2 regions of the Nonomuraea sp. NPDC050202 genome follow, and region 2 is predicted to be linked to the other one. Evidence: riboswitches for the same ligand, from Rfam matches in the RefSeq annotation. Region 2 holds a riboswitch; the other holds the start of a gene.
What was found. Region 2 has a riboswitch for cyclic di-AMP ahead of AB0I79_RS04205 (CHAP domain-containing protein). Riboswitches for the same ligand answer to the same signal wherever they lie in the genome.
Positions count from the first base shown of each region.

Region 1: it holds a riboswitch for cyclic di-AMP, as region 2 does, so the genes downstream of both, AB0I79_RS26260 (hypothetical protein) here and AB0I79_RS04205 (CHAP domain-containing protein) in region 2, are expected to answer to the same signal.

Region 1 covers NZ_JBFALF010000010.1:9,705-24,189, reverse strand. The annotation lists gene AB0I79_RS26270 (sensor histidine kinase) at 165-1,433, shown strand; gene AB0I79_RS26265 (response regulator transcription factor) at 1,430-2,095, shown strand; gene AB0I79_RS26260 (hypothetical protein) at 2,108-3,064, opposite strand; cyclic di-AMP (ydaO/yuaA leader) riboswitch at 3,071-3,215, opposite strand; gene galT (galactose-1-phosphate uridylyltransferase) at 3,284-4,360, opposite strand; gene AB0I79_RS26250 (DeoR/GlpR family DNA-binding transcription regulator) at 4,357-5,136, opposite strand; partial or broken gene AB0I79_RS26245 (TrpB-like pyridoxal phosphate-dependent enzyme) at 5,404-6,720, opposite strand; gene AB0I79_RS26240 (uridine kinase) at 6,739-7,365, opposite strand; gene AB0I79_RS26235 (DUF5946 family protein) at 7,434-7,910, shown strand; tRNA gene AB0I79_RS26230 (tRNA-Gly) at 7,929-8,002, opposite strand; tRNA gene AB0I79_RS26225 (tRNA-Pro) at 8,092-8,168, shown strand; partial or broken gene AB0I79_RS26220 (replication initiator) at 8,299-9,678, opposite strand; gene AB0I79_RS26215 (HNH endonuclease signature motif containing protein) at 9,696-10,106, opposite strand; gene AB0I79_RS26210 (GntR family transcriptional regulator) at 10,653-11,435, shown strand; gene AB0I79_RS26205 (helix-turn-helix transcriptional regulator) at 12,530-12,973, opposite strand; gene AB0I79_RS26200 (DoxX family protein) at 13,142-13,513, shown strand; gene AB0I79_RS26195 (hypothetical protein) at 13,518-14,249, shown strand; gene AB0I79_RS26190 (DinB family protein) at 14,261-14,485, shown strand, end outside.
Region 2 covers NZ_JBFALF010000001.1:859,575-874,059, reverse strand. The annotation lists gene AB0I79_RS04245 (response regulator) at 1-492, shown strand, start outside; gene AB0I79_RS04240 (N-acetylneuraminate synthase family protein) at 564-2,606, shown strand; gene AB0I79_RS04235 (glycosyltransferase family 2 protein) at 2,635-3,618, shown strand; gene AB0I79_RS04230 (polysialyltransferase family glycosyltransferase) at 3,621-4,862, shown strand; gene AB0I79_RS04225 (DUF6716 putative glycosyltransferase) at 4,846-6,012, opposite strand; gene AB0I79_RS04220 (hypothetical protein) at 6,015-6,959, opposite strand; gene AB0I79_RS04215 (aldo/keto reductase) at 7,058-7,879, shown strand; gene AB0I79_RS04210 (Gfo/Idh/MocA family oxidoreductase) at 7,966-8,919, shown strand; cyclic di-AMP (ydaO/yuaA leader) riboswitch at 9,037-9,173, shown strand; gene AB0I79_RS04205 (CHAP domain-containing protein) at 9,186-9,896, shown strand; gene AB0I79_RS04200 (hypothetical protein) at 10,056-10,661, shown strand; gene AB0I79_RS04195 (alpha/beta hydrolase) at 10,670-11,563, opposite strand; gene AB0I79_RS04190 (CGNR zinc finger domain-containing protein) at 11,649-12,206, shown strand; gene AB0I79_RS04185 (ABC transporter ATP-binding protein) at 12,288-14,204, opposite strand; gene AB0I79_RS04180 (ABC transporter ATP-binding protein) at 14,201-14,485, opposite strand, start outside.

The sequences.
Region 1 (14,485 bases), on a different contig from region 2:
CCGAGCCCGGAAGGACGCACGCATGCCGCCAGTGATCGAGGTTCGCAACGCAGGACCGTGGAGTGCATCGAGGGCTCAGACCTTGGCGGCGTACGCGGTGGTGTGCGCGTTCGCCGCGATCCGCTGGTTCCGCTGGGAATAGAATCCTGCCGGGAGAGGGAGCCGTGAGCAGGAAGATTCCGCAACAGCCGCCGTTCCTTCTGGTCAACGTGGTTCCGTACGCGCTGCTGGTGCTCCTCGTCGCGATCCTGGTGATCATGGCGGACGGGGTGGACGGCTCCTTGCTCGTCGACCTCGGCCTGTGCGGGCTGGCGGCCGCGTGGATGCTCGGCATGTTCACCCTGCGTCCCGGCTGGTGGGGCCGGCCACGGATCATGGGGATGTTCGTCGCGGGGCTGCTCGTGCTCACCGCGGTCCTCGTGGCCCGCCAACCCGCCTTCGGGCTCTTCACCCCTGCCGCCTACATCTACTCCTTCACGGTCCTGCGCTGGCCGTGGCGGCTGCTGGGCGTGTCCGGCGCAGCGGTCCTGGCCGGTACGGCGCAGGCGTCCGGCATCCCCAGGACGGACGCGTTCGGCGTGGCGATGCTGGTGACCATCGTCGCCTTCAACATCGTCATGATGTGCGCCTGCGCCTGGGTCCTGCGGGTCGCCGAGAGGGAGGAGGAGCGGCGCGAGCAGACCCTCGAGGAGCTGAGCCGGACGAACCGGCTGCTGGAGGCGTCGCTCGCCGAGAACGCCGGCCTGCACGCCCAGCTGCTCGCCCAGGCCAGGGAGGCGGGCGTGCTCGACGAGCGCCAGCGGATGGCCCGCGAGATCCATGACACCCTGGCGCAGGGCCTGACCGGCATCATCGCGCAGCTCCAGGCGGCCGAGCAGATGCACGAGGTCCCGGCGCCGTGGCGCCGGCCCTTCGACGCCGTCAAGAACCTGGCGAGGGAGAGCCTGGCCGAGGCGCGGCGCTCGGTCGACGCGCTGCGGCCCGAGCCGCTGCGGACCGCGCGCCTGAGCGACGCGCTCGCCGACGTCGCCGGCCGGTGGTCGAAGCTGCACGGGCTGCCCGCGCACGTCACGACGACCGGCACGGTACGGCCGATGACACCGGAGGCCGAGTTCGCGCTGCTGCGCACGGCACAGGAGGCACTGGCCAACGTGGCCAAGCACGCGCACGCGACCAGGGTCGGGGTGACCCTGTCCTACCTGGAGCACGAGGTCGCACTGGACGTACGTGACGACGGCAGGGGCTTCGATCCAGCGGGCCTCGAAGCCGGCACGGCCATGTCACGGCAGCCGTCCGGCGGCGGCTTCGGCCTGACCATCATGCGCCAGCGCGTCGAAGGACTGTCCGGTACCTTGCAGATCGAGTCCGAGCCGGGCCTGGGTACCGGGATCTCCGCCCGCGTCCCCACTCCGCCGACCGGGAGCCACGCATGATCGACCACACGGCCGAGACCCCGATCCGACTGCTGATCGCGGACGACCACCCCGTTGTCAGGGACGGGCTGAGCAGCATGTTCGCCTCCGCGCCCGGGTTCGAGGTGGTGGGCGAGGCCGCGGACGGCGCCGCGGCCGTACGGCTCGCCCAGGAGGCCGGGCCCGACGTGATCCTGATGGACCTGCGCATGCCCGGCATGGACGGGCTCACCGCGATCAAGGAGCTGACCAGGCTCGGCGTCACCGCGCGCGTGCTGGTGCTGACCACCTACGACAGCGACAGCCACGTCCTTCCGGCGATCGAGGCGGGCGCCACCGGCTACCTGCTCAAGGACTCTCCCCGGGAGGACCTGCTGCGAGGCGCGCGGGCCGCCGCCAAGGGCGACAGCGTGCTGTCCCCTTCGGTGGCGGCACGGCTGATGAACCGGGTCAGGACACCCGCGCCGCAACTGCTCAGCCAGCGTGAGCTGGAGGTGCTCGAACTCGTGGCGGCGGGGAACACCAACCGTGAGGCGGCCGCCCGGCTGTTCATCACCGAGGCCACGGTCAAGAGCCACCTGCTGAACATCTACGCCAAGCTCGGCGTGGGCGACCGCGCCGCCGCCGTCACCGAGGCGTTCAACCGGGGGCTGCTCGTCCCGCGAGCGCCCGAGCGGCCCTGACCCTTCGGCTCGCTAGTTCATCGAGATGTGCACGTGGTCGAAGTGGTTCTCGGTGACGCTGCCGCGGTCGGACATGGCGCGCCAGCCGGACCCCTGGTTGATCCGCTGCTTCCAGATCACGTACTTGATGCCCAGCCTGCCCTGGTTCTTGATCGCCCAGGCTGCGATCCGGTCGCCGAGCGCGCTGTTCACGGCCGTGGGCATCGCGCCGCCCGCGCTCATCATGAAGTCGCAGGCCCGGCCGAGCGGGTGCTCGCCGCTGGAGCCCGAGCGGAAGCAGCCCACCGCGTACGGCAGCGAGAAGTTCTTCTCCACCTGGGCCTTCATCAGCCGCGTACGGGAGGTGATGTTGTCGGTGCCCGTGGGCAGCTCGGGCGCCCAGGTGCCGTTGGCGTTGCGGCCCGTGCCGTACGGGATGAGGTCTTCGAGCTTGTCCTTGATGTCCTCGATGACGTCCTCGGCCTCGTCGCGCTGCTCGTCCACCTCGGCCGCGTCCGACTTGATCCTGGCCGTCAGCGCGGCGGCCTCCTCGCTGGCCTTCTTCTTGTCGTCGCGGGCCTTGGCCACGATCGCGACGAGCGCCTGCTGCTCGGCCGTGAGCTGTTCGAGCAGGGCGGCGCTGTCGGCGTCCGTCGGGAGCATGAAGCCCGGCAGCGAGGAGGGGTCGCCGTTCTGGTAGCGCAGGCGGGCGATGTCGGCGACCCGCTGCTCGGCGCCGGCCAGCGTCTGCTCGGCGGCGGCCAGCTTGGCGGCGGCCGTCTTGGCGGCCTCCTGGGCCTTGGCCAGCTCGACGCGCTTGAGGTTGTACTGCTCGATGAGCTTGTCGACCTTGCTGTTGAGCTGCTTGAGCTGGGTACGGAGCTCGGCTTCCGTCGGTTTGGGCGCCGCTGAGGCGGGGGCCGCCGACAGGGCGACGGCGGTGGCGGTGATGAGGCCGATGGCAAGGATCGCGGGGGACGAAGCCGCCACGTGGATGTTTCCTCTCCCTCTGCCGGCCGGGTTAGCTGACGGGTTCGGGCATGGGAGGTGCGATTCCCTACCGCCGTAGCGGATTCACCCCAGGTGCGGTTTGGGTCCCCGGCTCCCGGGCGAGGCGCCCGGGATTAGGCATGCTGCGGCCGTTACGGCCGGTGCATATGGGGATATTAGTGGTAGATCACGAGTAATGCGACCTTAACTAGAAATCCATTAGTGATCTATCTGTGATCGAATCATGCGTGCCGCCTCTTCCGGCAGCACGTCGTTCACGAAGGCGCCCATCGCGGACTCCGATCCTGCCAGGAACTTGAGCTTGTTCGGTGCCCGCCTGATGCTGAACAGCTCCAGATGCAGGTACGCCAGCTCCCTGCCCTCCCGCACCGGCGCCTGGTGCCAGGCCGCGATGTACGGCATCGTCATGTCGAACAGCCCGTCGAACGCCCGCAGCACCGAGGTGTACAGCGGCGCGAACGCCGCCCGCTCCTCCTCGGTGAGCGCCGCCAGGTCGGGCACCTGCCGGTGCGGGTAGAGGTGCACCTCGAACGGCCAGCGCGCGGCGGCCGGCACGAAGGCCGTCCACAGCTCGTTGGCGGCCACCACCCGGGTCCCCGCCTCCCGCTCGGCGGCCAGCACGTCGGCGAACAGGTTGCCCTTGGTGTAACGCCCGGCGGTGGCGAGCTGCAGCTTGGTCCTGGGCGTCACGTACGGGTAGGCGTAGATCTGGCCGTGCGGGTGGGCCAGCGTGATGCCGATCTCCTCGCCCCGGTTCTCGAAGCAGAACACCTGCTCCACGCCCTCGATCTGGGACAGCTCGGCCGTACGGTCGGCCCACGCCTCCATGACCAGCTCCACCTGGGAGTCGGAGAGCCTGGAGAAGGAGGAGGAGTGGTCGGAGGTGAAGCACACCACCTCGCACCGCCCCACGGCCGGACGGACCTCGCTCAGTCCACCCGGCTCCCCATAAGTCCCGATATTTGTGGAGAAAGAGGGGAATCGGTTCTCGAACACGACCACGTCGTAGTCGTAGGACGGGATCTCCGACGACCGCGTGTCCGACGACGGGCACAGCGGGCACTCGGCCGTGCCACCGGTCGGCAGGAACGTGCGCGTCTGCCGGTGCCCGGCGATCGCGATCCACTCCTCCGTCAGCGGGTCGTACCGCAGCTCGGAGGCCACCGGGCGGGGCTCCAGGGTCCGGCGGTCGATCGCGCTCCTGTCGGCGTCGTCACGCCGGTCGAAGTAGATCAGCTCCCGGCCGTCGGCCAGATGGGTGATGGTGCGCTTCAAGACGAGGCCTCCGCGATGATCAGTTCTCCGGCCCGTTCGGCCAGCTCGGTGCGTGCGTCCTCCGGCAGCCCCGCGTCGCTGATGACCACGTCGGCCTCGCTCAGCTCGGCGATGGTGCTGATGCCGACGGTGTTCCACTTCGTGTGGTCGGCGGGGACGACCAGCCGGGTCGCGGCCGTCACCAGCTCCCTGTCGGTCTCGGACTCCAGCAGGTTGGGCGTGGTGAACCCGGCACGCACGCTCATCCCGTGCACGCCCAGGAAGAGCGTGTCCACGTGCAGGCGGCGGATCGCGGCCACGGCCACGGGGCCCACCAGGGCGTCGGACGGCGTGCGTACGCCTCCGGTCAGCACGACCGTGCGATCGGCGCGCGGGTTGCGGTGGAAGACGTCGGCGACCGGGATCGAGTTGGTGATCACGGTCAGCTCGGGCACGCCGATCAGGTGGCGGGCCAGCGCCCACGTGGTGGTGCCCGCCGACAGCGCCACGGCCGTGCCGGGGCGGACGAGCGTGGCGGCGTGGCGCGCGATGGCCTCCTTCTCCTGCTGCTGGCGCGCGGACTTGGCGGTGAAGCCGGGCTCCTCGGTCGAGCCGGGGCCGAGCGCGGTCGCGCCGCCGTGTACCTTCTCCAGCAGCCCGCGTTCGGCCAGCACCTCGAGGTCGCGGCGGATGGTCATGTCGGAGACGCCGAGCTCGCGTACGAGGTCGGCCACCCGGACGCCGCCGTTGCTGCGCACGCGTTCGAGAATCGCCTGCTGTCGCTGCTGTGCGAGCACGCCCGCTCCTTCCAACAGATTCCACCAAATTATGACACGGGATTGTTGGGGAATGTTAGTTAACGCGGGAACGCTTGCGCTGGTCAGCGCGGCAGGAGACGGTGAGGGCTCACCGATCATCGGAGGCGAGCTTATGGCCAGGCGAGCACGCAAGGGCAGGGCACGCAAGAAGAAGAAGGCGAACCACGGCAAGCGCCCCACGGCGCGATGACCGGCGGGTGGCCGCCCGCTTCCGGCGGCCACCCGCGGCTCACCCGCCAGGGCGGCTCACGACGGCAGCTCGGTCAGCGCCTGGTCGATGCGGTCCTGCGGCAGCGTGTAGTCCTCCAGCTCGCCCGCCAGGTACCGGTCATAGGCCCCCAGATCGAAGTGACCGTGACCGCACAGCGCCGTCAGGATCACCTTCTCCTCGCCGCTCTCCTTGCAGCGCAGCGCCTCGGCGATCGTCTCGGCCAGCGCGTGCGTGGGCTCGGGCGCGGGCACGATCCCCTCGGTCCTGGCGAAGCGGACGCCGGCCTCGAAGCACTCGTTCTGGGCGCGGGTCACCGCCTCGAACAGGCCCAGCTCGTACATGTGCGACAACAGCGGCGACATGCCGTGATAGCGCAGCCCGCCGGCGTGGATCGGGTCCGGCACGAACGAGTGCCCCAGCGTGTGCATCTTGAGCAGCGGCGTGAAGCCGGCCGTGTCGCCGAAGTCGTAGGCGTACGCGCCGCGCGTGAACGACGGGCAGGCCGCCGGCTCCACGGCCCGGAACACCGTCCGGATCCGGCCCGCCAGCTTCTCCCGCAGGAAGGGGAAGGCCAGGCCGGCGAAGTTCGAGCCGCCGCCGGTGCAGCCGATCACCAGGTCCGGCATCTCAGGGAGCTGGGCGAGCGCCTCCTCGCCGATCACCGTCTGGTGCAGCAGGACGTGGTTGAGCACGGAGCCGAGGGCGTACCTGGCGTCGGGTGACGCGCCCGCCACCTCGACCGCCTCGCTGATCGCGATCCCCAGGCTGCCAGGGGAGCCAGGATCGTCCGCCAGGATCTTGCTGCCCACCCCCGTCACGGCGGAGGGGCTGGCGTGCACGGTGGCGCCGTACACCTGCATGAGGGAGCGGCGGTAGGGCTTCTGGTCGTAGGAGGCCCGCACCATCCAGATCCGGCACTCCAGGCCGAACTGGGCGCAGGCGAACGCCAGCGCCGACCCCCACTGACCCGCGCCGGTCTCGGTGGTGAGCAGCCGGACGCCCTCGCGCGCGTTGTAGTACGCCTGCGGCACCGCCGTGTTCGGCTTGTGCGACCCGGCGGGGGAGCCGCCCTCGTACTTGTAGTAGATCCTGGCCGGCGTGCCCAGCGCCCGCTCCAGCCGGTGCGCCCGGATCAGCGGCGTCGGCCGCCAGAGCCGGTAGACGTCCAGCACCTCCTGGGGGATCGGGACGTACCGCTCGCCGCTGACCTCCTGCCCGATCAGCTCCATGGGGAACAGGGGCGCCAGGTCGTCGGGGCCGACGGGCCGCCGCGTGGCGGGATGCAGCGGCGGAGGCGGCGGGGCGGGCAGATCGGGAACGATGTTGTACCAGTCGCTGGGCATCATGGCCTCAGTCTGCGCCGCCGCAGTTCACCGGACCAGCACCGCCGGCCGGTCCGGATGATCGGCGCGTACCACGACGTCGGCCGCCTCCTGGGGCCGCGCCTCCCGCTCGTACCGCTCGTAGGCGGGCAGCGTCCAGCGCTCGCCCTCCGGCGTCCGCCGCTCCAGCGCGCCGGGCGAGAGCCACACGTGCACGCTCACGTCGAACGCCAGCCCTCGCCCCAGCAGCAGCGCCCCGTCCACCAGCACCACCCCGCCCGGCGGCAGCGCGGTGTACGGCAGCCGGTAGGCCCGATCGATCCCGCTGTCCCACAACGCCGGCAGCACCTGCCCCGGCCCTCCCGGTTCCAGCGGCTCCAGCACCTCCCTGCGCAGCGCCTTGGCGTCGAGCCAGTCGTCGTAGAAGGCGTCGGGGTCGGTCCTGCCGTACTCCAGCCGCAGCGACGCGGGCCGCAGGAAGTCGCCCGCCGACACGCGCAGCACGGGCCGGCCGCGCAGCCGCAGCGGCGCCACCAGCTCGTCGGCCAGCGCCCCCGGCCGGGCGGGCGGCGCCCCGTCCACGGCCACCCGCACCCACGCGCCCTGGGGCCGGGCGGAGATCAGCTCGGCCAGCTCCTCGACGAGAGCCTCACGGGAGATCGGTCGCACACGCATCGATCACAGCTTACGAGCGCCCGAAATGCCGTCGACGGGCCCGGGGCCGCCTCGCTAGGGTGCCCGCCATGGCTCAGTGCGACTGCGGCGCGACGGCGGGACCGCTCGGCGTGTGCGCCGACTACTACAACACGATCCTGGCGGAGGAGCAGCTCGACCCCGAGATGTACAGGTGGCACGCGGTCGTCGTCTGCGTCTACCTCCTGCAGCACCCGTCGCGCGGGCACGAGAGGCACCTCGACGGCCAGTTCCGGTGGCTGCAGTTCTACCTCGACCGGGGCATCGACGCGGTGCTCCGGCTGCGGGAGCACCAGGTGGCGCGCAACAACCACCGATCGAGGGCGGGCTACGACATGGCGCCGCTGGAGCCGTACGCGCCGCTCCCCGCGGGCGGGCCGCCCGCGCGCTTCCGCACGAGCTTCTGCGAGCTGCCGTACGGCGACGGCGGCTTCGTCCTCGACGGGCACGCGGCGTACGGGGAGCGCATGCGCGCCCTGGCCGAGGCGACCGAGGAGGCCTGGAAAAGGCTAGGGCCAGGCTCTTGACCTGGCCCTTCGCCGTGCTGGAGCGGACGACGGGAATCGAACCCGCGTAGCTAGTTTGGAAGACTAGGGCTCTACCATTGAGCTACGTCCGCGCGAACCGGTCGAACTCTGGTCTAGACTTCATCCGGTCGTCAGGGCGTAAGCGTACCGGAGTCCCGGAGCGCATGCGCACTCGGCGAGACGGGGCGTGGCGCAGCTTGGCAGCGCGCTTGCTTTGGGAGCAAGAAGTCGCAGGTTCAAATCCTGTCGCCCCGACCAGCTCAGGGCCACTCACCCACATGGGGAGTGGCCCTCTGAGTGACTTACTGAGTGACTTGCCCTTGGCCGCATCGCGCAGGATCCGTCGGCGCTGTCTCTGTTGTTCGCGTTCTTCGCGTACGAGTCCCGCGATGTAGGCGTCAGCCGGATGTGGGTAACCCTGACCGGCGAAGGTCCACGAGGTGATCACCAGAGTGGAGGCGTCCACGGCTTCCCACCGGTCACCTCCGTTCTTGCGGGCTTGCTCGCGGCGAAAGGAACACCTCACCTCGCGCAGCGCCCTCATCGTGGTCGAGTACGCACGAGACTTGGTCGAGAAGTGGCCCCGGTAGCCGAGCATGTGCGCCCACTGGCGCAACCGCAAGCCCATCAGCTCCGGATGCGCTTCACCGTCGCCGAGTTGCCAGCACATATCGATCAGCCGCCGTTGATGCCCGGTCAGCGCCAAGCCGTCGACGTCGGCGCGTTCCTTGATGCGACGATCCACCGTGCCCTCGGTCGTGGCGCCCTTGGTGGCGTACTTGGCGATGTAGCCCGCCACCTTCTCCTCGGTAAGCTCCGTATCGGTCAGCTCCTGGGCGACGATCGGCGCCACGTCCACCTGCCTGCCGAAGACGAGCCGCCGTTGCCCGCTCTCGTGCTCACACTCGGGCGAGGCGATGAAAGCGCCGGCCGCCGCCGCCCGGATGGCCAACTCCAGCAGCTGCACGCTCGCCCACGCCGGAGGAGGCAGCACCGCCCCATCGGAGTCACGGCCGTCGAGTCGCACCACCGCGTGATAGTGCACGATGCCGCGCGCCTGATACTCCGCGACCTTGGCGAACGACACCCGCACTTGCTCGTTGAACGCCGATGCGGTCATGCCCGCCACTCGGGCCAGCTCGCGCCGCAGGTAGATGGTGAAGCGCCGCCACAGCTCACCCGCGCAGGCGTTCCACAGCACGTGACCGGCATAGTCGTAGCAGTCCGGGCACAATGGCTGCCCCACCAGGGGATCGTCGGCCTCATGCCGATCGGTGCACGCCAGCGTCCGGCCATGCGGGCACACTGGCGCGTCACGACGCGGACGGCACGGCATCACGCCGCTACCACGCCCGGCCGCCCGCTTACGATGGGCATGCACCGGCCCGAAACTCGGCGCGGTCAGCGTGGCCAGCACCCGCGGATGCTCCCGCACCGACGATGGCACGCCCTTGTCTCCTCCTACCAAGCCCGCCCGGATCAGATGGAAGGTGTCAGCCCGGTAGATCTCGGCGCACGACGGGCAGCGTGAGGCACGACGGTTCCCGCACGGGACCAGCAGCACCGAGCCCAGCTCCTGCCGCGTGGAGTACACCAAGCGGACCCGCCCATCCGCCAGCACGTGCCGAACATCGCCACGGACGCGAACAGGCTGGCAGCAGCCGCCCAGCCGAGCCAGCGCCCGGAACCGGCCCCGGACTCCGCCGGGGAGCACCAGCCCATCGCCCAGCGGCCCCGCGGCCGGGTCAGCCGCTGCCGGGACCGCCATTCGCGTCTTCTCGCCGTTCATCGGCACTCCCGAACCGGCGCCAATCCCAGGCTTCGTAGGAGCGCCCGCAGCAACCGCGCTCCACGTTCCCGCCATGGCTTCGGCCGTCGCCAGCCTTGGCGTAGCAGGAAGACTTGCGGAAGCTGGTCGGCCTTGGCCTGGTTACACGGGTAGCAGGCCAGCACCAGGTTGGCCAGTTTCCAGCCTGGAATCTGCGACTGCGGCACCAGGTGATCGATCGTCGCCCGCGTCCGCTCTCCGAACGCGACGCCGCAGTAGAAGCAGAACGCCCCGTCACGATTGATCAGGGCTGCCCGGATCCTCCGCCGACGCTCCGCGCACGGCCGCGTCAGCCCGCCACCAGGCTGTGCCAGGACCTTCTGGTGCCCAGCAGCCGAGGCAGGGCGCTCTAGCGTGACAACAGTCATGCGGCACCGCGCCCATGCAATTTGGCGTCCGGGACACAGGGTTGACCCGGCTGTGCGCCGCAGTGCTCGCAGGTCCGTTCCCCGATGCACTCATCAGCCAGCGCGAGACGTGCCCACTCGACATCCCACGTCGTCAACTCGCGAGCGACGTAGACCGTCCCTTCCTCCCGCAGCTGCTCTGCTTTGGCCGCCGCCTTCACGCCGCTGCCTCGTTAGCCGCTTGCGCCCTCTTCTGTTCGCGCCACACCACGAACTCGGCCCACTCCGGGTCCCAGTCGAGCGAACCCGATCCCTCCATGTACCTAGGGCCAGACGGGGCCACGGGCTCCGACGTACCAGCATTCGGCGTAATCTGAACATGCATCGCTTGAGGCTCCAAACTCTCCGATGCTCCGGCCTCAGCGGGTTGCCCCCCGCTGGGGCTCCTTCTTTTCCTGGTGATCTCCATCACTGTTAAGTGTCGTACGATGATTGTCGTAGGATGGTGGAAGGGTGTCAAGGCATCCCATGATGATTGGCGTACGACACTTGGATTAGGATGGAAGCATGTCACCTGAGAAGGACACTGGCCCCGCCCGCCGCATTGCCGACGACCTCCGCGGAGACATCAGTGCTGGACGTCTTGGGCCCGGAATCAAGCTGCCAGCCATTCGCGATCTTGCCGAGCGTTACGGCGTGAGTCGCAACACAGCAGCCAAAGCAATCGCCAACCTACGAGCCGAAGGCTTGATCACGACTCGATACGGGTCAGGCGCGTACGTTCGTGAGGAACACCCCATCCGCCGTCTCGGACCCGACCGATACGCCCGGCATCGCTGGCAGATCACCACGGTGGAGGCTTACGCAGACGAGCAGCCCACAAGTGCTGCTGCTCAGCAACAGGGACACCAGACCCAAGAAGTCGCCCGAGTGCCTGCCGATGAGCGCACGGCCGAGGCTCTAGGGGTTGAGGTCGGCACCGAGGTTTACGAGCGTGCTCGCGTCATGACACGTGATGGATCACCGACACACACGATGACCTCTTACTACAGGGTCGAAGACGTCGAGGGAACTCCACTGGTGGACCCCCGACCAGGCATTGCCGGCAACAGCGGCGGCTTCGGCATCTTGACTGAACGCGGGCTTCCTCCCGAGGAGATCACCGAGGATCTACGTGCGCGAATGCCTACAGCTGAGGAGGCTCTACTCCTGGATCTGCCTTCGGGCGAACCTGTTGTTGAACTCCACCGCATCACACGGACAGCTAGCGGCCGAGTGATCGAGTACGCTCGCGGCATTCATGCAGCATCACGGTTTGTCTGGTCTTACACCTTCCCAATTCCCGACTGAGTGATCTGTAGGCGCTACACCCTCGCGTGCCTCTGTTACAACTTCGCTTACGTCTTCAAGCCCGCCGCGGGCGGCGGGAAACCACCGCCGGAGATGAAACCAGGAGAGTAGGCGTCAGAGGCGAAGTCAGCAGCGCCACAGCAGCCCCACAACGGCTCAGCAGCTGCGGGAGTGACGACTCGGGGGAGCCTCGCTCAACCGTCCAAGACGTTCACCTCAGGAGCCGGGCAGCGCACCGCCGCGACACCAGCATCACAATCCTGGCCCTTGCGCGCCCGCTCGCGGCGGGCTGCGGCTCTCCGGCCGGTCCCGCCGCGGCGGCGCGCGTGCCGACAAGCGGCACCTCCGGTAGAGACGGCAAGAGACGCTCAACGCTCAGCAGTTCCAACGCCATCAACTCCCCGCCAACAGCACGAGCACGACGAGGGACAGCTACGGAGCCGCAGCCCGGACGCCCGAAGGGGAGATGGCGGCAAGAGGCTGCAGAAGGTGCTTCGGGGGGTTCTCGTGCCTGGAAGACTTTGAGGACCTTGGGGCTCCGCCCCAAACCCCGGCCCTCCTCGGAGATGAGTGAGGCCGCTCCAACCGCATGGAGTGGCTGAGGTCCTGAGCGGTCATCTCCTCATCGAGCACCCCAAGGGACACCAGACCAGCCGTGCCAGGGCAAGCCATCGTGTGCGGGCGGGGCAACCAGCTCATGAGGAAGCTCACCGGGACACATGTACACGCGAACGACGGCTTGCCCTGGCACGTCCGGCCCGGTATGGCTACGCCTGCCCGACGAGGAGATGACCACAGAACCGGCGCTTCAGAGGAAGGTCGCCTGCGTGGCCGCCTGAAGGGCCACTGAGCAAGTCTGAGTGTCAAAGTGAGTGACTGTGCCTACCCTCCACTACGAACCCGTACGCACGCTCCTGGACCTCGCTCCGCTCTGCAAGCTGGTGCTCTCAGAGGTACGACATGCACTCGTCCTCGTTTGGGAGCAAGAAGTCGCAGGTTCAAATCCTGTCGCCCCGACCAGGTCAAGGGCCCCACCCGATCCGGGTGGGGCCTTCTGCTTGTCTATCTGCTCGGCCGGCATGCCGGGGCGGCGCTCACGGAAGGCGGGCGCCCGCGGGCGGTGTCTCCTGGTTCCTGATCGGCCGCATGACCTGCTTGGCGACACAGCTGGGCAGGCCGGCGGCGTCACCGGCCGCCAGACGGCGGTAGGTGCTCGGCGACATGCCGACCAGCTCGGAGAAGCGGGTGCTGAAGGTGCCGAGTGAGGAGCAGCCGACCGCGAAGCAGACCTCGGTGACCGACATGTCGCCGCGCCGCAGCAGGGTCATGGCGCGCTCGATGCGCCGGGTCATGAGGTAGCTGTAGGGCGACTCTCCGTAGGCGGCGCGGAAGAGCCGGCTCAGGTGCCCGGCCGAGAGGTGCACGCCACGCGCCAGCGCCTCCACGTCCAGCGGCTGCGCGTAGTCGCGGTCGATCCTGTCGCGCACGCGGCGCAGCAGGACGAGCTCGCGTAGGCGCTGGTCGGCTTGGGTGGCCATGCCGTACAGCCTGCCCTGGGAACCGGTCCGCTGTCCACGCGACCGGGTGCGGGCCGGGAGGCGGGCGGGGTGCAGGTAGGTGCACCCCGATCGGGCAGGTAGAGCGATCCCGCCGGCCGCTCGCGGTCCCTAGCGTCGGAGGTGTCGACTTCAGGGAGGGGAACGCTCGTGCGCATCGTCATGTGGATCCTGCAGATCGTCGTGGCCGGCTTCTTCGTGATGGCGGCCCTGGGCAAGTTCGCCGGGGCCGAGCCGTCCGCCTCCACGTTCGAGGCGATCGGGCTCGGTGACTGGTTCCGGGTCGTGGTCGGGGTGCTGGAGGTGGCGGGGGCGGTGGCGCTGCTGGTGCCGCGGCTGGCCGGGGCGGCCGGGCTGGCGCTGGCCGGGCTCATGGCGGGCGCGGTGCTGACCGAGGCGTTCGTGTCCGGGGGATGGGTCGTGCTGCCGCTGGCCCTGCTCGTGCTCTGCCTTCTGATCGCGTGGGGGCGCCGGGAGAGCACGGCACGCCTGTGGTCGGCGGTCGCCGGGCGGGCATCCTGAGGGCGTGGATCTCTTCGCGGACGACCCGATGGCCTTTCCGCTCACCTACCCAGGCCGGATCCCGCCCGGCTCCGGCGTCCTGGCGGACGACGCGTACGTGCCGCACGAGTGGCGGGAGGGCGGCGCGGCGATCGCCGCGCTGCTGGCGTCCCTGGGGCAGGCGCCGCTGGAGTCCCGCCACCGCGTCGTCGCCGTCGGCTCCAACGCCGCGCCGAGCCAGCTGCGCAGGAAGTTCCGCGACCACGGGGTACGCCCGGTCGTCCCGATGACGGTCGCCGAGGTGCCGGGGATCGCGCCCGGCGTGTCCGCGCACGTGAGCAGGTGGGGGTACGTGCCGGCCGCGCCCATCGCGACGCCCGGCGAGACGTCCAGGCTGTTCGTGCTCTGGCTCGACGAGCACCAGCTCGCCGCCCTCGACCTCACCGAGCCCAACTACCGCAGGCGCCCGCTCGCCGGCCCGGTCACGCTGGAGGACGGCACGAGGCTCCCGCCGCCCTTCGTGTACGAGGGCAGGCACGGTTGCGTCGCCGCCCGCGGGGACGGCCGGCCCCGGCGCCTGACCTCTCAGCCGGCGCTCATCCAGTCCCTCCTGGACGGCTCCGCGGCCTTACGTCACCTGTGCGGGGACACACCGCAGGAGTTCGTGGCCGGCGTCAGGGACGACACCGTACGCGAGGCGGCGTACCTGTTGCTGCAGCGGGAAAGCCGGGTGAGACGCCTGGTCGGCGGGGGATAGGGTCGGGGCTCGTGACAGACAACCGAATCCCCCCACCCTTCGCCGGCGACGAGCGGACCGTGCTGAACAACTGGCTCGAATGGCACCGCGGCACCCTGGCCGTCAAGTGCGCCGGCCTGTCGGAGGAGCAGCTGCGCGAGCGCTCCGCGCCGCCCTCGACGCTGTCCCTGCTGGGCCTGGTCAGGCACATGGCGCACGTCGAGCGCTCGTGGTTCCGCCGCGTGCTCAACGGCGAG
Region 2 (14,485 bases):
GACATGCACGGCCTGGACGTGTGCCGCGCGGTACGGGCGGGCGGCCTCATGTGCGACGTGATCGCGGTCACCTCCGCTCGCGATCTGGCCATGGTCCGTTCAGCGGTGTCGCTGGGAGTCTCCCAGTACCTGCTCAAGCCGTTCACGTTCGCGACACTGGCGGAAAAGCTGTCGCGTTACGCCCGGTTCAAGGAGGAGGCGGGCCTGGCCGTGGGGCAGGGCGACGTGGACCGGGTGCTCGGCACCCTGCGCGGTCCCTCGGAGCTGCCGAAAGGCATGGCACAGGACACTCTGGACACCGTGGCGGCACAGTTGCGCGCGCACCCGGAAGGGGTGGGCGCGCAGGCCGTGGCGAACGCGATCGGAGTGTCCCGAGTGACGGCCCGCAGATACCTGGAATACCTGGTCGAGGTGGGTGTGGCGGCCCGCGTTCCGCAGTACGGCGGGGTGGGCCGGCCAGAGTTGCTCTACCGGATCCCCATGGAAAGTTAATGGTGGTGACGCTGGCCGTTCAATCCGGCCCTCTAGCTTCTGGGTGCAATCCGATGCACTGAGGAGACACCTTGCGAGTCCTGGCCGTTGTTCCCGCCCGCGGAGGTTCGGCGGGCGTACCCCTGAAGAACCTCGCCCTGGTCGGGGGCGTCCCGTTGGTCACCCGGGCGGTGCGGGCCTGCCTGCGCGCCGAGCTGGTGGACCAGGTCGTGGTCAGTACCGACCACGACGGGATCGCCGAGACCGCCAGGGAGGCGGGCGCGATCGTGGTGGAGCGCCCGGCGGAGCTGAGCGGCGCGACCGCCTCCAGCGAGTCGGCGGTGCTGCACGCGCTCGACGCCCTCGGCGAGGACCCGGAGATCGTCGTGCTGGTGCAGGCCACCAGCGCGTTCATCGACCCCGATGACCTGTCCGCGGCGGTGCGCAAGGTGCTCGACGGCGAGGCCGACTCGGTCGTGTCCGGGCTGCCCACGCACGAGTTCCTCTGGACGGCCACGGGCGCCGGCGTCAACCACGACCCGGCCGTCAGGCAACGCCGGCAGGACCGCGCGCCGGAGTTCCGCGAGAACGGCGCCTTCTACGTCATGCGCACCGCGGGCCTGCGCGAGCACGGCCACCGCTTCTTCGGCGAGATCGCCGTCCAGCCGGTGCCCACCCAGCACGCCATCGAGATCGACAACCCGGAGGACCTGGAGCTCGTGCGAGCGCTCGCCCCGTTCATCGACCAGCCCGAGCCGATCGACGTGGACGCCGTCATCACCGACTTCGACGGCGTGCACACCGACGACCGCGCCTACGTCGACTCCGACGGCCGCGAGATGGTGCTGGTCAGCCGCTCCGACGGGATGGGCGTCTCGCTGCTGAAGCGTTCCGGCGTGAAGGTGCTGATCATGTCCACCGAGCAGAACCCGGTGGTGGCCGCCCGCGCCCGCAAGCTCGGCGTGCCCGTGCTGCAGGGCCTGGCCGACAAGCGCACCGTGCTGCGCGACTGGCTGCGCATCGAGGGCCTGGACCCGGCCCGCGTCGCCTACGTCGGCAACGACGTCAACGACCTGGGCCCGATGGGCGAGGTCGGCTGGCCCATCGCCACCCCCGAGGCGCACCCGCGGGTGCGCGCCGCCGCCCGCGTGGTGCTGACCACCGCCGGCGGGTCCGGCGCGGTGCGCGAGCTGTGCGACCGCGTCGTGGCCGCCCGTCCGGCGCCCGAGCCGGCTCCCGTGCAGGTGCGCACCAGGCCGCAGTTCGCCCCGGTGGCGATCGGCGACGTGCTGGTCGGCGACGGCGAGCCGGTGTACGTCATCGGCGAGATCGGCATCAACCACAACGGCGACCTCGACCTGGCCAGGCAGCTCATCGACGTGGCCGCCGAGGCGGGCTGCCAGGCGGTCAAGTTCCAGAAGCGCACCCCCGCGATCTGCGTGCCCGAGGAGCAGAAGGGCCAGATCCGGCAGACGCCGTGGGGCGAGATGACGTACCTGGAGTACAAGGAGCGCACCGAGTTCGGCCACGACGAGTACACGCAGATCGCCAAGTACTGCGACGAGCGCGGGCTGCACTGGTTCGCCTCGCCGTGGGACGTGCCGTCGGTGGAGTTCCTGGAGGAGATGGACGTCCTGGTGCACAAGGTGGCCTCGGCCAGCGTGGCCGACCACGAGCTGCTGCGCGCCCTGGCCGCCACCGGCAAGCCGGTCATCCTGTCGACGGGCATGTCGACGCTGTCGGAGATCGACGCCGCCGTGGAGATCCTCGGCACCGACAAGCTGATCATGATGCACGCCACGTCCACGTACCCGCTGCCGCCCGAGGAGGCGAACCTGCGGACGATCACCACGCTCCAGGAGCGGTACGGCGTCCCCGTCGGCTACTCCGGCCACGAGCGCGGCCTGCAGATCTCGCTGGCCGCGGTCACGCTCGGCGCCGTGTGCGTGGAGCGGCACATCACCCTCGACCGCACCATGTGGGGCTCCGACCACGCCGCCTCGCTGGAGCCGTCGGGGCTGGAGCACCTCGTCCGCGACATCCGCATCATCGAGCAGGCCCTGGGCGACGGCGTCAAGCGGGTCTTCCCCGGTGAGGAGGCTCCGAAGGCCCGCCTTCGCCGGGTGACCGTCTGACCGTACCCATCAGGAAGAAACGACAACATTGATCACGCTCTCGGTCGTCGTGCCCATCCGGGACGGCGAGCGCTTCATCGCCGACGCGCTCACCTCGCTGTCCCGCAACGCGCGGGGCGACTTCGAGTTCATCATCGTGAACGACGGGTCCGTGGACGCCACGGGCGACATCATCGACGACTTCATCGGTGAGCTGCCCGGGCTGGTCGTGATCCGCAACCCCGCTCCGGTGGGGCTGGCGGACGCGCGCAACGCGGGCCTGTCGGCCGCGACCGGCCGGTACGTCACGTTCATGGACGGCGACGACTGGCTGGCCCCCGGCTACCTGGCGCGGCTCGTCGAGGCGATCGACGGGCTCGGCTGCGACTTCGTGCGCGTCGACCACGTGCAGGTGGAGGGCCGCAAACGGGTCGTGCACCGGGCCCCGCTGTCCGCGCCGAGGGGCACGGTGCTGGTCCCCCGCGACGCCATCCTGCCGGCCGAGGTGCGGACCATGGTGGACTACCCGTACGCCTGGGCCGGCGTCTACAGGCGTTCCCTGGGCGACCTGCTGCACTTCCCCGGCTCCCTGCACACCGCCGAGGACCGGCCGTGGATCTGGCGGCTGCACAGGGAGGCCGCCACGTTCGCGGTGGCGTCGCTGGCCGGGGTGTTCTACCGGCGCATGGTGTCGGGGTCGCTGACCCAGGTGGGCGACGAGCGCCAGCTCCACTTCTTCGACGCGTTCGAGCTGGTCTTCAAGGACCTGGAGCCGGAGTTCCTGCCCAAGGCCGCACGGAACTTCTGCGCGCTGCTCGCCCACCACCTGGAGATCGGCGACCGGCTCACGCCGGCGCTGCGCGCCCGCTTCGAGGAGCGGGGCGCGCAGATGGTGCGGGCGTTGCCGCCGGAGCTGGTGGCCGAGTCGGTGTCGCGGATGTCCGTCGAACGCGAGACCACCCTGCGGGCCCTGGTGCCCGACCTGCCCCCCAGCCCGCACGTCCGGGTCCGCCGCGACCGGGAGGAGTCCTAAAGGTGAAGGTCTTCTACGCCTCGACGCTGTTCGGGGCGATGTCGCTGGCGGCCGCCATCGACGAGGGCCGCTTCGGCGACGGCCGCCGCGTCCTGATCGTCTCGAACAACGCGGCCATCCCCGAGGTGGCGACCCCGCTGGACAGGACGCCCGGCTTCGCCGCCCTGCGCTCCCGCTTCGAGGAGGTGCACTCGTGGAACGAGCTGATCGCGCCGCTGCACCCCTCCGACTGGCGGGCCCGCGTCATCGAGGTGCCGATGATGGAGCGCCTCATCCGCTCCCACTGGCAGCTGGACGGGGTCGAGGAGCTGGTGCTGGAGTCGATCGCGGTGCCTCCGGCGCGCACGATCGCGGGCCTGGTGCGCGACTGCCCGATCTCGGTCTACTCCGACGGGCTGATGAGCTACGGCCCGACCCGCGACCCGCTGCCCGCGGAGATCTTCCGCCGCATCGAGCGGCTGATCCACCTCGACCTGGTGCCGGGGCTGAAGCCGCTGCTGCTCAGCGAGTACGGCGTCACCCCCGAGATCCTGCCCGACGAGCGGTTCCTGTCGATCGTGCACGAGGTCACCGCCACCGCGCCCGACATGATGGCCGGGCAGGCGATCATCCTCGGCCAGTACCTGTCGGCGCTGGAGCTGCTCACGCCGGAGGAGGAGGCCGGGCTGCACGAGACCATGCTCAGGGCCCTGGTCGCCCGCGGCTGCACCGACGTGGTGTTCAAGCCGCACCCGGCCGCCGGCCGCCGGCACGCCCAGCTCCTGCGCGCCGCCGCCGCGCCCTTGGGGGTGCGGCTGTCGGTGGCCGGGGAGAGCGTGCCCGCCGAGGTGTGCTTCGCGGCGCTGCGGCCCGAGCTGGTGGTGGGCTGCTTCTCCACGGGGCTGGTGACCGCGCAGCGCTACTTCGGGCTGCAGGTGGCCTCGTACGGCACGGACCTGGTGCTGGAGCGGCTGGCCCCGTACGAGAACAGCAACCGCATCCCGGCCACCATCGTCGACGCCATGCTCCCCAGGCTGTCGCCCGAGGGGCACGTCGAGCGCCCGCCGGTCACGGACCTGCAGGCGCTCGTGCGTTCCGTCGGGTACTGCATGCAGGCCGAGACCTACCCCGGCCTGCGGCCGGACAGCATCGACTTCGACCCGCGCTACTTCAAGCGCAAGCGCCTGGAGACGCTGGGCTTCGTCTCGGGAGGCAAGCCCAGCGCGTTCACCAGGATCCGCAGGAAGATCAGGTCAGCGATCTGAGGTAGCGGCGCATGCGGCGCTTGGCCCGGTAGCCCACCCGCAACATCTTGGGCGGCACCTCCACGCGGAGCCGGGCCCGGCGCCGTCCCGCCGCGTGTTCCGGCCCGTCGAGCAGCGACTTGGCGGGCACGCGCGGCCGGGAGACGACCAGCCCGCTCAGCAGCCCCGCCCAGTCGTTGCGCGCGGCCGGGTGGAAGTAGTTGGCCGCGCACCAGGCCCCGGAGGCCTCGCGGAACTCGCCCGCCGCCAGCTCCTCCAGCGTGCCCAGCAGGTCGCTGCCCTCGAACACCAGGTTGATCATCTCGGCGCTGACGCCGAAGTCGCGCAGCACCAGCGACGGCACGCCCATCGCGATGGCCTCCAGCGCCGCCGTCGAGCTCACCGTCACGAACCCGGCCGCCCGCTGGAGCTGATCCTGCATCGAACCGGCCTCGAACGCCAGCCGCCCCGGCTCTCCCAGCTCCCGCCACAGCCGCTGGTAGTGGAAACGCTCGTTGTGGGTCTGCCGCTCGTCCTCCAGCGCGCGCAGCTTGACCACCACGTCGAGGTCGGGGCGGCGCGCGGCCAGCTCGGCCAGCGACAGCAGGATGCGCTCGCGCTCCTCCCGCCCTCGCGGCACCTTGGCCTGCGTGGCGAACACCACCCGGTTGCCGCCCCGCGCGGTCAGCTCGGGCCGCAGGAACGGCAGCCGGGCCAGGCCCACCGCCCCTCCCCCGCCGAGCCTGGAGGCGATCTCGGAGAACTCGGCCACCTCCCGCTCGCTGTGCACCACGAACAGGTCGCAGCCGCTGCGGAACAACCATGCCTTCTCCGTCGCCGGCACCGAGATGCCGGGCAGGCCGCTGACGAACACCGGCCGCGGCCGCAGGTCGTTCAGCACCTCGGCCACCAGCACGTCCACCACGGGGCCCGTGCAGGCCACGACGATCGCGTCGGGCCGGGTCCGCTCGGCCAGCCGCCGCACGGACCGCGCGGACAGCACGGGCGGCGGGGCGCCCGCCCGGCCGTTGACCGCCGCGGCGATCTGCTCCGGCGAGGGGGCGATCGGCGTGCGCACCACGACCAGCTCCGTCACGCAGCCCGCAGGCAGGTCACCGAGCAGGCAGGCCGCCCATTTCAGATACGAGTCGGAGTCGGCGACCGCCAACACTTTCAACTGGACACTCCGGTCAAATGCGATCGCAGGGCGGGGGCCGCCCTGCTGGTCCACCAGTCATCGGGAACGTCCACGGGCTCGACGGCGACGCCGCGCGGGCTCAGCAGCACCCGCAGCGAGGTGATCGCGGTCGAGGGAAGGCTGAGCACGCGCTGGCCCGGGTCCAGGCCGCGCAGCGTCAGCTCGGCGGGCGCGCCGGCGTCGTGGACGGTGATGCCGGGGCGCTCCCGGATCAGGGCGACGTCCACGGGGTCCTCGCGGCGGTGCGGGTAGTAGGCCAGCGGCTCGCGCGCGGCCAGGTCGGTCAGCCAGCGCAGGTAGTGGTCGCGGTGCACGAGGCCGTTGCGTACCAGGGAGGTGCCGAGCACGACCGTGCGCTCGGCGGGGCCCTCGGCGCTGGGCGGCTGGGCCCGCAGCCAGGCGAAGTCGTGGCGGACGAGGTCGACGCCCGCCCGGCGGACGGCCGCCTCCAGCTTGTCGTCCACGCTCAGGGCGGTGAAGACGGACACCTTGCTCAGGCGCAGCCGCAGCGCCGCCGCCAGGCCGAGCGCGGCGCGCAGCCTGGTGCGGTTGGCGCGGGCGCGCAGCAGCGGCCGGTACGGGCCCGCCGCGAGCAGTTCGAGCAGCCGCAGCGTGGCCAGCCCGTCGTCGACGATGACGATGCGGCCCGGCATGGAGGTGAGCCAGCGCAGCTGCACCTTGCCGGAGAAGGCGTCCCCGACGGCCTGCACGCGCCTGGGCATGCGCTCGCGCGGCTCGGCCAGCACCAGCCCGTCGGGCAGCCCCAGGGAGCGCAGCTCGCGGCGCGTGGCCTTCAGCGGCCGCAGCCCTGCCCGGGGCACGACAGCCGTCTCGGGGCCGAGAAGCCCGGCGTGGTGGGCCTCGACGGCGCACAGCATCTGGAGCGGGGACTCCACCCAGGCCGACGCCTGTTCGACCACTCGTTGCCCTCCCAGCGGGGTGATGGCGCGTTAACGACCGCTTCAAGCTAGCCCCACCGCCTTAAGCCCCCAGAAACGCGGCGTGAACAATGGAGGGTATGAATTCGCTCATGCTCAACACCGACGGCGTGCAGATCCCGCAACTCGGGTACGGCGTCTGGCAGGTCCCGGCCGAGGAGGCCGAGCAGGCGGTCGCCACCGCACTCCAGGCCGGCTACCGGCACGTCGACACCGCCGCCGCCTACGGCAACGAGGAGGGCGTGGGGCGGGCCGTGCGCGGGAGCGGGCTGCCGCGCGAGAAGGTGTTCGTGACCACGAAGCTGTGGAACGGCGACCACGGCCGCGCCGAGGCCGCCTTCGACGAGAGCCTGGCCAGGCTGGGCCTGGACCACATAGACCTCTTCCTGATCCACTGGCCGGTGCCGCAGCAGGACAGGTACGTGCAGGCGTGGAAGGCGATGGAGAAGATCTACCGTGACGGCCGGGTCAGGGCCATCGGGGTCTCCAACTTCACGGTGGACACGCTCACCCGGCTCATGGACGAGACCGGCATCACGCCCTCCATCAACCAGATCGAGCTCCACCCGTACCTGCAGCAGCGCCAGATGCGGGCCTTCCACGAGGCCAACGGCATCCTGACCGAGGCCTGGAGCCCGCTGGGGCAGGGCAAGGGGCTGCTGTCGGACCCGGCGCTGGCGGTGCTGTCGGAGAAGTACGGCAGGACCCCCGCGCAGATCGTGCTGCGCTGGCATCTGCAGCTCGGGAACGTGGTGATCCCGAAGTCCGTCACGCCCGCGCGGATCAAGGAGAACATCGGCGTGTTCGATTTCATCCTCGACACCGAGGACATGTCGGCCATCGGCGCCCTGAACAAGGGGCAGCGGCTCGGGCCGGACCCCGACACGTTCAACATGACGTAAGTGACTGGCGTGACATTTGTGGCATCACGCCATTAATGACATATCCCCCCATAACCCTTCCTTTACCTCCCCTATAACATCTCCGCGTGCGAGATTTCACTTGGGGAATTGCGGCGACCGGCGGCATCGCGCGTACGGTCGGGGCCGCCATCGCGGCCGAGCCCGGCATGCGGGTGGCCGCCGTCGGATCGCGGAGCCTGGCCAGGGCGCAGGCCCTGGCCGCCACGCTGGAGGCCGAGTCGGCGTACGGCTCCTACGAGCAGCTGTGCGCCGACCCGGGGGTGGACGCGATCTACGTGGCGACCCCGCACGCGCAGCACCTGCAGGTCGCCGAGCTGGCCATCGCCGCAGGTAAAGCCGTGCTCTGCGAGAAGCCGCTGGCGGCCACCGTGGACGACGCGGAGAAGATGGTGCGCCTGGCGCGCGAGGCGGGCGTCTTCCTCATGGAAGCCATGTGGATGCGGTTCAACCCGCTGGTCCAGCGCATCGCGGGCGATCCCCGCTTCGGCGAGCTGCGCTCGGTGCAGGCATCGTTCGGCTTCGCGGCGCCCTACGACCCGGCCCACCGGCTGTGGGCGCCGGAGCTGGGCGGCGGGGCCCTGCTCGACCTGGGGATCTACCCGTTCGGGCTGGCCCAGCTCCTCCTGGGCATGCCCGCTGACCTGCGCATCACGGGCTCCCTGGCCCCGAGCGGGGTGGATGCGGAGGCGGCCGGCGTATTGCTCTACCCCGGCGGCAGACACGCTCTCGTGGCGACCTCATTGCTCGGGAATTACCCGAACACGGCCTGTGTTGTAGGTACTCGGATGCGGGCGGACCTCCAGGCGCCGTTCTGGGCTCCGCAGCGGATCGTTCTCACCGGGCCCTCCATGGAGCCGGAAGAGCATGTGCTCGATCCGGCGGACAACGGATACGCCGGAGAGCTTCGCGAAGTCCGCGCCGCCACGGCCGAAGGCAGGACCGAATCCTCGATCATGCCTCTTGACGAATCCCTTGCCATGCTGGGGCTTCTGGCCGACGCTCGCAGGCAGTTTGCCTAGCTGGGCTTTTATGGATTTGTAATCCTCTTGCCTCATGTATTACCTTATGGGGCATCTTGAGGCATACGCCCGGTTTGTCCGGCTATGTCAGACCATCGCACGACACATCGCAGGATCGTCCTGCGACCGCTGAATCCGCCTCAGGGCGGAACCGGGGACCCATGTCTTTGGGGCGAATCGGCACTCCGGTGCCGTAGGGCAGCTTCCACGCCCGAGCCCGTCAGCTAACCCGGTAAGCGGCATGGAAGCAAGGAGCACCTCCCTCGATGGCCAAGCACCGTATTACCGCTGTCTCGAAGAGCAACATCGCCCGCGCCGCCCTCGGCGCCACCGTCATCGCCTCGGCCCTCGGCGTCAACGCCATGACGGCCAACGCCGACACCGCCACGGGGGTCGCCGCGGCCACCGCCGCCAGGCACCCGGACACCGCCATCGCCGCCCACAAGGCCGGCGCGGCGGACGACCGTGCCGAGACCAAGATCAACGTCACTGCCGCCCAGGTCCTGGCCATGGCCAAGGCCCAGGTCGGCACCTCGGAGAACGCCGCCGGCGGCGGCACCAAGTTCCAGCAGTGGTACGCCAGCTCCCAGCGCGCCGCCGAGACCGTCGCCCGCGACGGCGGCAACCGCGCCGCGTACCTGAACGCCGCCTGGTGCTCGATGTTCGTCTCCTGGGTCGGCGAGCAGACCGGCGCCCGCCCGCAGGTCGGCTGGGACGCCTACACCGTCGCCCACGCCAAGTGGTTCGCCGCCAACAACCGCTGGGGCACCGTCGCCAAGCCCGGCGCCGTCGTGTTCTTCGCGTGGGACGGTGGCAAGAGCCTGAGCGACATCCAGCACGTCGGGTTCGTCGTGAAGGACAACCAGAACGGCACCATCTCGACGATCGAGGGCAACACCGGCAACGGCCGGGTCGAGGAGCGCATCCGTCCGAAGTCGCAGGTCGTCGGCTACGGCTACCCGCAGTACGCCTCCTGACGGAACGTTCCAGGCCGAGAGATCGCTCTTTGCCTTCCATGTGACGCGACGAGCGCGCGTCCCCACCGAGGGGACGCGCGCTCGTCGCGTTCCGGGGTTCTGTCGGACCGGCTCGCTACCTTGCCTCTTCATCCGCTTCCCTCACCCCCGGGAGCCCGCATGGGAGCCAAGACCGGCGTCATCGCCTACGCCACCAGCTTCCCCGGCGCCGAGCTCATCTGCTGCGCGCACTTCATGATCGACAATCCGTCGCGGTTCCCCGCCCACCTCGTCGAGGCGGGCAAGGGCCGCCGGCTCGTGCTGCACGCCATGCACAGCGTCGTCGACTGGGTCGCCTTCGCCGTCTGGGAGGACGGCCGCCTCGTCCGCTCGCTCAGCCTCTCCCCGGGCAACGGCGTCATCGAGGACATCGGCGAGCCGTACCCGTTCGAGCTGCCCTACTGGAACGGCGAACATCCGGTCCCGCCCACGCCCGGCCGGCCGGACGAGGGCCCGTACCCGCTGCCGTTCCACCCGCTGGAGCTGGGCGAGGACGCGCTGCGCGAGCTGCTCGGCTTCACCGTCGAAGGCTCGGTCGAGCCCGGCGACGTGGACGCGGAGGCCGTGGAACTGCTCGGCTTCACCGTCATCGACCCGGACGGGCCGACGCCGGAGGAGCGGCGCGCGGAGTTCGAGGCCGTCGTGGCACGGATGGGCGAGCCCAGGATGTTCACCTACCGGCCCGACGGTTCCGTCAGGGAGGTCAGCCTGGACGACCTGGGCTGACGGGCCGTTCAGCCACGCGAATCGGACGGCCGGCCCCACGTCCGGTCGAGGAAGGCGGCGATGAGCGGCGCGATCTCCGCCAGGTGCGTCTCCAGCGCGAAGTGCCCGGTGGGGAACAGGTGGAGCTCGGCGCCGGGCACATCCCGCAGGTAGGCGCGGGCGCCGGGCTCGGGGAAGAACGGGTCGTCGCGGCCCCACGTGATGAGCGTGGGCGGGGTGTGGGCGCGCAGCCACGCCTGCCAGATCTCGTACCGCGCCACGTTGGAGTGGTAGTCGAAGGCCAGCGCCACCTGGGCCTCCTTGCGCCCCGGCAGGTCGAGGAAGTGCTGGTCGAGCGTCCAGCCGTCCGGGGCGATCACGGCGGGGTCGGGGACGCCGGTCTCGTACTGACCGCGGGTGCCGTCCAGGGTGAGCAGGTCGCGGATCGTCCGCTCGGCGCCCGGTGTTTCGGGGCGCAGCGCGACGAAGTCGCGGGCCGCGTCGGACAGGCCCTCGCGGTAGGCGTTGCCGTTCTGGACCACGAGCCCCGCGATCCACTCCGGGTGCCGCTCGGCCAGGCGGAAGCCGACCGGCGCGCCGAAGTCGAACACGTACATCACGAAGCGTGTCAGACCGAGCCGCCGCACGAACCCTTCGGTGACGTCGGCGAGCCGGTCGAAGGTGTAGGTGAAGCCGGGCGGCGCCTGCGTGTGGCCGAAGCCGGGATAGTCCGGGGCGATCAGCCTATAGCGGGCGCCGAGGGTGTCCATGAGGCGGCGGAACTGGTGCGAGGCGGACGGGAAACCGTGCAGGAGCAGCAGCACGGGGGCGTCGGCGCGGTCGGGGTGCGACTCGCGGTAGAAGACGCGGACGCCGTCGACGTCGAGGTGGCGGTGGCTGACGCGGGCGATCGAGGCAAGCATCTCTAATTCCTTCTGGCGCAGTTGATGCATTAGGTATAGCGGGCGGGCGTCTAATGGGTCAATAGGCGGATATACCATTAGATGCATGAGTGAGCTCGGCCCGCTGACCGGGGAGCCGCTGGCTCTGGACCTGGTCAATACCCGGACGGCCGGCGGTGATCTGCTGACCACGCCCGCGGAGCTGCGGGCCTGGCTACGGCTCCAGGCCGACCGGCTCCCCCTGCCTGAGGTCCTGACCGAGGCCGACGTGGTCGCCGTGCGGCGGGTCCGCGAGCACCTCGCCCGTGCCCTCGACCGGGCCCGGCGCGGCGATGAGCCCCTGGCGGCCGATCTCGGGGCGCTCAACCGCGCCCAGCGCGCCGCGCCCGCCGTCACCGAGCTGTCCTGGAACGGCCAGGCCGTCACCGCGGCCCGCCGCCGGGTCGCCGGCTCGGCCGGGGAGCGGCTGGCGGCGTGGCTGGCCGAGGCCGCCGCCGAGCTGCTGGCCGATCCGGCCGTCACCAGGGTGCGCGAGTGCGAGGCGGACGACTGCGTGATGGTGTTCCTGCCCGCCCATCCGCGCCGCCGCTGGTGCTCGGCCGCGCGCTGCGGGAACCGGGTCCGCGTCGCCCGCCACTACCAGCGCCACAAGCCGCCCGCCTGACGACCATCCGGACGGCCGCTCTGACGCCCGCTCAGATGGCCGCTCTGGGCGGCCGCTCAGGTGGCCGCTATGGGCGGCTGCTCAGGTGGTGAACGCGTCGCGCTGGATGGTGTACAGGTCGGCGTACGGGCCGGGACGGGCGACGAGGTCGGCGTGGGTGCCCTGCTGGACGACGCGGCCGGCGTCGAGGACGACGATCAGGTCCGCCGTCCGCACCGTGGGGAAGCGGTGGGTGATCAGGAGGGTGACGGCGCCGGGGTGACGGCGGGCGGCCTCGGCGTAGCGGGCGAAGACGGCGCTCTCCGCCGGCGCGTCGAGCGAGGCCGTCGGCTCGTCCAGGACGAGGAGGAGCGGGGAGCGGCGCATCGAGGCGCGCGCCAGGGCGAGCTGCTGCCACTGCCCGCCCGACAGGCGGTGGCCGCGCTCGAAGGTGTCGCCCAGCTCGGTGGACAGGCCGTCTGGGAGGGCCGCGACCAGGCCGGTGGCGCCCGCGCGGGCCAGGGCCGCCGCCACGGCGCGCCGGTCGCCGAGGCGAGGCAGGTCGCCCACGCCGACCGTCTCGGCGGCGGTCAGCTCGAAGCGCGCCAGGTCCTGGAAGACGGCGCTGATGCGCTGCCGCCACGCCCGGGGTGTCAGGACGTGGAGGGGGACGCCGTCCGCCAGGATCTCGCCCCGGTCGGGGCGGTAGAGGGCGCACAGGAGCTTGGCCAGGGTGGTCTTGCCCGAGCCGTGCGATCCGACCAGGGCGACCGTGGCGCCCGCGGGCAGGTGCAGGTCGAGATCGTGCAGGACCTGGCGGCTGGTGCCGGGGTAGGTGAAGGACACCTGGTGCAGGGTGATGCCGCCGGTGAGCCGCTCCGGCGGGGTGTGGGGGCGCGATCGGTGATCGGCGCTCCGGCCGGGCGGGGGCTGCCTGGTGCTCTCGTGCGGGACAGACGGGCGGGCGCAGCCGCGAGGCCCGGCCAGGCCGGCGTAGTCGCGGAGCCAGGCCAGGCGGGCGGCGGCGCGCAGGCCCGCCGCGACCGAGCCGACGTGGAACGCGAGCCGCGACGCCTGCGTGACGAACTGCACGCCGACCGTGGCCACCAGCACGATGTCCCCCGCCGTGGCCGCCCCCTGCCGCGCCAGCCAGGCGGTGTGGCCGAGCGCGCCGACGTACCCGGCCAGGAACGTGGCCGAGCCGGCGAAGGTGAGCAGCCCCGCCCGGATCCCGGCCCGCGCCTGGACGGCCGACACCTCCTCCCAGCACCGGACGGCCATCCCGTCCAGGGCGGACGCGGCTGCGCTGAGGCGGACCTCCTTGGCGGGCTCCGCGCCCGTGACCGTCTCCGAAAGCTGTTGCTCCAGCCGGGTGGTCTCGGCGGTGCGTTCGGCGGCGGCGTCGAGATGGCGGGCGGCGCGGCCCCGTACGAGCAGCGACGGCAGGACGGCGCCCCCGAGCACGAGCGGCAGCAGCGGATGCACGGCGGCCATCAGCACCACGCCCAGCCCGATCTGCACCGCGTGCTCCACCACCAGGGCCAGCGCCCACACCGCGAAGTAGAGCTGCATGCTCTCCTCGCGCAGGGTCTGCAACCGGTCGAGGTAGGCCGGGCGCTCCAGGTGCTCGACCGTGGGGACGCCGGAGGTGAGCGTGAGGATCTCCTCCTGGACGGCCACGCCCATCCGCTCGGCCAGCTCCTGCATCAGGGCCAGCTCGGCCCGCCCCAGCGCGACGCCCGCCGCCACCGCGCCTCCCGCCGCCAGCGCCCACAGCGCCGCCTGGACCGGACGGCCGACGGTGGCGGTGTCGGTCAGCTCCCGCAGGAACACGCCCACCAGGCCGTGGCTGACCGCGCCCGACAGGAGGAACGCGGCCAGGACGAGCCCGGCCCGCGGGTCCGTCCGCCAGGCCAGGAGCAGCAAGGTACGCAGGGTGCCCCACGTGGTGGGGCGCCCTCCTGCGGGCTCCCGGGCCGGATCGGCGGGCCGCCGCGCGCCCTCCGGGGCGCCGGTCATCGGTCGTCCCTGGCGATCAGGTCCGCCTGGAGGCGGTACCAGCGCGCGTAGTGCCCGCCGGCGCTCATCAGCTCGATGTGGCTGCCCTGCTCGATGATCGCGCCGCCCTCCAGGACCACGATCCGGTCGGCCCGCCGGACCGTGGCGAAGCGATGCGAGATGAGCACCAGGGTGCGCCCCCGGGTGCCGTCCAGGAGCCGTTCGAAGACCTCCCGCTCGGCGCGGGCGTCCAGGTGGGCGGTGGGCTCGTCCACGATCAGGGCGCGGTGACGGCCCGCGTT